Regions from separate parts of the Neorhizobium sp. T6_25 genome, predicted to be linked through region 3. Evidence: predicted binding sites of a transcription regulator. Region 3 holds the regulator's gene; each other region holds the start of a gene.
The links. Region 3 encodes PhoB, which activates phosphate uptake and scavenging genes when phosphate is short. Its sites were predicted from a motif close to TGTCATNNANCTGTCAT; they were not measured.
Positions count from the first base shown of each region.

Region 1: a site for PhoB is predicted at 1,153-1,169, ahead of C5L10_RS04160 (YdcH family protein). Genes of this name have one in related genera too.
Region 2: a site for PhoB is predicted at 997-1,013, ahead of C5L10_RS25375 (esterase-like activity of phytase family protein). Genes of this name have one in related genera too.

Region 1 covers NZ_PVBL01000002.1:414,026-416,286, forward strand. Annotated here, with positions in the region: gene C5L10_RS04145 (5-(carboxyamino)imidazole ribonucleotide synthase) at 1-291, opposite strand, end outside; gene purE (5-(carboxyamino)imidazole ribonucleotide mutase) at 288-785, opposite strand; gene C5L10_RS04155 (YdcH family protein) at 796-999, opposite strand; gene C5L10_RS04160 (YdcH family protein) at 1,231-1,407, shown strand; gene C5L10_RS04165 (helix-turn-helix transcriptional regulator) at 1,567-1,827, opposite strand; gene C5L10_RS04170 (sulfite exporter TauE/SafE family protein) at 1,942-2,261, opposite strand, start outside.
Region 2 covers NZ_PVBL01000024.1:37,924-40,184, forward strand. Annotated here, with positions in the region: gene C5L10_RS25365 (DUF2000 family protein) at 1-29, opposite strand, end outside; gene C5L10_RS25370 (AraC family transcriptional regulator) at 28-972, shown strand; gene C5L10_RS25375 (esterase-like activity of phytase family protein) at 1,100-2,261, shown strand, end outside.
Region 3 covers NZ_PVBL01000015.1:144,553-146,813, reverse strand. Annotated here, with positions in the region: gene C5L10_RS20285 (winged helix-turn-helix domain-containing protein) at 1-461, opposite strand, end outside; gene phoB (phosphate regulon transcriptional regulator PhoB) at 476-1,159, opposite strand; gene phoU (phosphate signaling complex protein PhoU) at 1,181-1,894, opposite strand; gene pstB (phosphate ABC transporter ATP-binding protein PstB) at 1,940-2,261, opposite strand, start outside.

The DNA of each region.
Region 1 (2,261 bases), on a different contig from region 3:
ATCGAGCGCCTTGGCCGGCGGGTGGACCGGAACCGAGCGCTGCAGCGCCTCGGCGGCGGTGACCGGCACGTTCTCGAATTCGTAGGTGACGACCTCGCAGCGGCTGGCGAGTTCGGCGAGCGCAGCCGGATCGTCATAGGCGGCAGTAATCTGGGCGTTGGTGACCTGGGCTGCCGGGCAGTCGGCCTGCGGTTCGAGCACGATCGTGCGGAAGTTCAGCCGGGCTGCGGCCATGGCCAGCATGCGGCCGAGCTGGCCGCCGCCGATGATGCCGATCGTGTGGATAGTCATGGAGCCTCGTCGATTGGGTAGTCTGCAACGGCCGCACTCTGGCGGGCGCGCCATTCGTCGAGCCGGTCGGCGATCTCGTCGTCGTTGAGGGCGAGAACCGCGGCTGCCAGCAGGGCGGCGTTGATGGCGCCGGCCCGGCCGATGGCAAGCGTGCCGACCGGAATGCCGGCCGGCATCTGGACGATCGACAGCAGGCTGTCCTGACCGGACAGCGCCTTCGACTGAACCGGCACGCCGAAAACCGGAAGCGGGGTTATGGCGGCGGTCATGCCGGGCAGGTGGGCCGCACCGCCGGCGCCGGCGATGATGACCTGGAAACCTTCGGCGCGGGCGCCCTTGGCAAATTGCATCATCCGCTCCGGCGTGCGATGCGCCGATATGATACGGGCCTCGTAGCCGATATCGAGCGCCTCCAGCGTGTCGGCGGCGTTCTTCATGGTCTCCCAGTCGGACTGGCTGCCCATGATGATGGCGACGGCAGGTCTTTCAGACATGGCAGGACCCTTACGCGATGATGTCCGGAACAATCTGGTCTTCGAGCTGAGTCATCTTGTCTTTCAGCGACAGTTTCTTCTTCTTCATGCGCTGCACGCGAAGCGCGTCGCAGCCGACCTGGATCATGGCATTGATGGCGGCGTCGTAATCCTCGTGTTCCTGTCGAAGTTTCGCGAGCACCAGCCGGACATCCGCCTGTTCCTGATCTGCCATATTCCAGTCCCCATTCTCACGCCCGGCATTTCAGCGGTCGCCGGCATTCTCCGCAAGCCTCTACCACCAAACCGCGTTAACGGGAAGTTAGACAAGGTCACGAATTTGCCCACTTCAAACCATGATTTCACCTTCGACAAAGCCGGCCGATCGTGTCACACTTCCTTCGTAAACCTGAAGCCTCGGCATTAGGGAATGCCGTGGTAGGTGACTAAGGAAGGAACATGCCACATGACCGTCCAGGCTCATATCGCATCGCTTGAAAAGAAGCACGGTGCTTTGGAGGAGGAGCTCCAGACCGTTCTAGCGTCCCCCTCCGCCGACGACCGTGAAATAGCCGAACTCAAGCGGCGCAAGCTGCGCATCAAGGACCAAATGCAGCGCATAAAAGCATCCACGCGTCATTAGTTCCTCAGTAGGAGAACCCGCCGCTCGCCCATTGTTTCATCAGTCAGAGGCGAATAATAAAAGCGGCAAACCAATAATCCAGAAATAACCCAGAAATAACAATGATAAGGTTCTGGTCGTGGAAGGGAGCCACAATTCCCACGGTTTAAAAGCCGGTCTTCACGACCAGAACTGATCCAGCCACAGGTTCAGCCTGTCGAAGCCCTTGCTGTTGACGGAATAGATGCGCCGCGTGCCTTCCGCCGTCACATTCACCAGATTGCTGTCCAGAAGAGCCTTCAAATGCTGCGACACCGCGGGCCGGCTGATTGGCAGGCCTTGCGCAAGTTCGTTTACGGTTCTCGGCGCGCGCCGCAATTCCTCCAGCAGATACCGCCGGTTCGGATCAGCTATGGCTGCAAAGGGGTCAACGGTTGTCATGCGTTGAACTTACGGTAAACGCTCGGTAACGGCAAGATTTATTGTGCATCGCAACAATGTTGCCCGCCTTATTTTGCGCTGCTTTTTTAGCTGCACCGCGCTTGCTTTGCCGGGTCAGAACGGCAGGCCGTCCCACAGCAGTTTCAATCCCGCGCAGAATGCCAGACCGTAAGTCATCGGATAGAAGGTTTCCGCCTTCAGGTGCTTGACGATGGCCGCGCCGATCATGGTCGCGATCAGGGCTACGGGCAGAAGGGTTGCGGAGATGGTGAGGTTTTCGGAGTCGAGTGCGCCGAGGAAGAAGTAAGGGATGACCTTGACCGCGTTGACGATCGCGAAGAAGCGGATGCTGGCGCCCGTATAGGCTTTCGGATCGAGCCGCATCGGCAGGACGTAGATCTGGAACGGCGGCCCGCCGGCATGGGCGACGAAGC
Region 2 (2,261 bases), on a different contig from region 3:
AGCACGATCGCGATCTTGGTATCGAACATGAAAAACAACTCCGTCGAAGGTTATGCGAGAACTGACGAGATAGCGGCAGCCGATGCCGCTGGTCTTGAACGATCGTGCAGCGCCGCAAGCACGTCTGGCGGCAGCTCCGATGCTACGCCGGACGGCAGCGCAAGAGGCGCGCCTGATGGCATCGTCCAGGCGCCCTCCTCGCGCGGCATCGAGCGGATCGAGGCACGGTTCCACGGGCTTGGTTTCGAGCCGCATCGCCACGACACCTATGCGATTGGAATGACGCTTTCCGGCGTGCAGACCTTCCAGTATCGCGGTGCCGCCCGCGCCAGCCTGCCCGGCAATGTCATCGTGCTGCATCCGGACGAGGTGCATGACGGGGCAGCCGGCACCGACGCCGGGCTGCGCTACCGCATGCTCTACCTGCCGCCGGAGCGGCTGATCGAGGCGGCCGGCGGTTCGCGCGGCCTGCCCTTCGTGCCTGATCCCATCATAGCGGATGCGGAATTCCGGCAGTGTCTTGTCGAAGCCCTGGACGATCTGGCGGCGGAGCCGCAGGACCTGCTGCTCGACGACCTGATCGGCCGCATGGCAATAAGCCTCTGGCGCCATGCAGACGGCAAGGGTGGTGCGCCGGGCACGCCGCGCGCGCAGCAGGCGGTTCTGCGCTGCCGTGATTACCTGCAGGCCAATTCGGGCCGCACGGTTTCTTCCGAGGAACTTGAGGAGGTGAGCGGCTTCGACCGCTACACGACGGCAAGGCAGTTCCGGAAACTTCTGGGAACGAGCCCCCACCGCTACCTCGTCATGCGCCGGCTCGATCGGGCAAAGATCATGCTGTCGGAAGGCGGCAGCCTGGCGGATGTCGCAGCCGATACGGGCTTTGCCGATCAGGCGCATTTCACCCGTCATTTCAAGAAGACATTCGGCATGACGCCGGGGCGCTGGGTGGCGCTTCGCAGGAGCGCTTGAGGCCGCCGGCCTTTGTGAAATTTCAGTCATCAAAGCTTCATCGAAGCGTCAACCTTCCATCACCTCACCGTCATGCACCCACCTTAACCGATTGGCGTCTTCGACACGCCAACCAACAGGTGAATTCATGACCCGCTTTCTGCTCACCACCGTCGCGCTCGCCGCGCTGATCGGCGGCTCCGCTTCTGCTGACGACAAGGTATTCCCGGCCAAGCTCACCGGCCAGGCGATCCTTCCCGCCAACACGGTCGTTGCGGCTCCGGCCGATGCACCGGCGTTCCTCAAGACCTCCGGCAAGTTCACCACCGCCGACCGCAAGCGCACCGAAGCCCTCGGCACCCTGCCGGGCAAGGACGGCGCCCGCGTGACGGACGTCAAGCTGCCGCTCGACGGCCAGCCGGTCCAGGGTTTCTCCGGCATCAAGACCATGGCTGACGGCACGTTCTGGACGCTGTCGGACAACGGTTTCGGCGGCAAGAGCAATTCCTCCGACGCCATGCTGTTCCTGCACCAGATGAAATTCGACTGGGCCGCCAACAAGGCCGAAGTCGTGAAGAACGTCTTCCTCTCCGACCCGAACAAGATCGCGCCGTTCCCGATCGTCACGGAAGCTTCGGAGACCCGTTACCTCACCGGCGCCGATTTCGACATCGAATCGATCCAGCCGGTCGCCGACGGTTTCTGGCTCGGCGACGAGTTCGGCCCCTACCTCATCAAGGTCGACATGCAGGGCCGCCTGACCGACGTCGTATCGACGCTCGTGGACGGCAAGCCCGTCACGTCTCCCGACAGCCCGCTCGTCCAGCTGCAGGCCAACCCGGTCGCCAAGGCACCGGTCTTCAACGTGAAGCGTTCCGGCGGTTATGAAGGTCTTGCGATGTCCAAGGACGGGGCCAAGCTCTACGGCCTGCTCGAAGGACCGCTCTACAAAGAAGACGGCAAGGTCGAAGACGCAGACGGGCTGACCGCGCTGCGCGTCATCGAGTTCGACGTTGCCTCCAAGAAATGGACCGGCCGCTCCTGGCTTTACCCGCTCTCCAAGGGCGGCGAGGCGATCGGCGATTTCAACATGGTCGACGCGACCACCGCTCTCGTCATCGAACGCGACAACGGTGCCGGCACCGCCGACAAGCCCTGCGCCGATCCGGCGAAGCCCGAGCCGACCTGCTTCAACGCACCGGCCAAGCACAAGCGCGTCTACAAGATCGAGTTCAACGACGCCAATGTCGGCAAGGCCGTCCGCAAGATCGGCTATATCGACCTGATGAACATCCAGGACCCGGACAACA
Region 3 (2,261 bases):
TTGACCTCACGTTTCTGCCGGTGAACCCGATGGGCTTCCCGGTCAAGCGTGAGATCGCCGACCTTCAGCATATGGTCGAGAAGCGCCGGGTTCACGCGCCTGAGCAGGTTCTTCACACGGACAACGAGCTCGACCGGGGAGAATGGCTTTAGGAGGCAATCGTCGGCACCCGCCGCGAGTGCTATGAGGTGAAGGCCTTCGCCACCCGACGGCACAAGGAGGATGATCGGAAGGCGCGACAGGACAGGGTCGAGACGCACCTCGCGGCACACCTCGAGACCTCGCACGCCCGGAAGATCCGAACTCATGACCAGGATATCCGGCGGAACCGCTTTCAAGCGATTTGAGATCTCGGCTCCACTTGCCAGCATCGATACGACGAAGCTGTCGGCCACGAGGGCTTTCCGCAATATCAGGCGGAACGACTCGTCGTCGTCGACCAACAGGACCCGCGCGCTCATCTCGTGGCCACCAACTATGTTTCCATGGAGTATCCGGCGCCGCGGACGGTGCGGATGACATCCTGCATGTTGGAGAAGTTGAGTGCCTTGCGGAGTCTTCCCACATGGACGTCGACCGTACGCTCGTCGACGTAGATGTCATGGCCCCAGACGCCGTCCAGAAGCTGCGAGCGGGAAAAGACCCGCCCCGGCGCCGCCATCAGGAATTCGAGCAGGCGGAATTCGGTCGGGCCCAGACGCACTTCGCGGCTCTTGCGGTGGACGCGATGGGTTTCCCGATCAAGTTCGATATCGCCGCAACGGAGAACGCTTGAGAGCACCTCCGGACGGGCCCGGCGCAGCATGGCCTTGACGCGCGCCATCAGTTCCGGCGTCGAGAAGGGTTTTACCACATAGTCGTCGGCGCCGGTGGCGAGGCCGCGAACACGTTCGCTCTCCTCGCCGCGGGCCGTCAGCATGATAATCGGCAGGCGCTCGGTTTCCGGGCGCATGCGCAGCCGGCGGCAGAGTTCGATGCCGGAAACGCCGGGCAGCATCCAGTCCAGGATCAGAAGGTCCGGTACCCGCTCCTGAAGCCGAATTTCGGCTTCGTCGCCCCGCAAAACGGTATCGACCTCATAACCCTCGGCTTCCAGATTGTAGCGAAGAAGCACGCTCAGCGCCTCTTCGTCTTCTACGACAGCGATTTTCGGCAGCATTCTTGGCCTGCTCCGTCAGTTCTATTCGGTGATCGCGCCGAGCGTGTTCGACGAGTCGTCCTTCGGACGATCGCCTTCCGGCTGGGCGCCTGTCGTCATGTAGTAGATGGTCTCGGCGATGTTGGTGGCGTGGTCGCCGATACGCTCGATGTTCTTGGCGCAGAACAGAAGATGCGTGCAGGTGGTGATGTTGCGCGGATCCTCCATCATGTAGGTGAGGAGTTCGCGGAACAGCGAGGTGTACATCGCGTCGATTTCCTCGTCGCGGCTGCGGATCGCCTCGGCCTTTTCCGCCGAACGCGTCGCATAGACGTCGAGGACGTCCTTGAGCTGCACGAGGGCGAGATCGGAGAGATGTTCGAGGCCGCGGGCGAGCTTGCGCGGAACGCCGGTGCCCTGAACCGCGATGACGCGCTTGGCGGTGTTCTTGCCAAGGTCGCCGACGCGCTCCAGATCGGAGGCGATGCGCAGCGAACCGACGATCTCGCGAAGGTCGGCTGCAACCGGCTGGCGGCGGGCGATCGTGATGATCGCCTTGTCGCCGATCTCGCGCTCGGCGTGATCGAGGATCACGTCGTCGGAGATGACCTTCTGGGCGAGTGCGGCGTCGGAATTGACCAGCGCCCGCACGGCGTCCGAGCACATCTGCTCGGCGAGGCCACCCATTTCGGAAATGCGGCGGCTCAGGTATTTCAGTTCGTCGTCATAAGCCGACAGGATATGGGTCGATGCCATCTTCTAGTCCTCAAAATTGATTTTCAGGCGGCACAATCGGCTGGATCAGCCGAAACGGCCCATGATGTAATCCTGGGTGCGCTGATCGTCGGGATTGGTGAACATCTTGTCGGTGTCGTTCTCCTCGACGAGCTGGCCGAGATGGAACATGGCGGTGCGCTGCGACACGCGGGCAGCCTGCTGCATCGAATGCGTCACGATCACGATCGTGTAGTTGGCACGCAGCTCATGGATGAGTTCTTCAACCTTGGCGGTCGCGATCGGGTCGAGAGCCGAGCAGGGTTCGTCCATGAGGATGACTTCCGGCGACACGGCGATCGCACGGGCGATGCACAGACGCTGCTGCTGGCCGCCGGAGAGGCCGGTG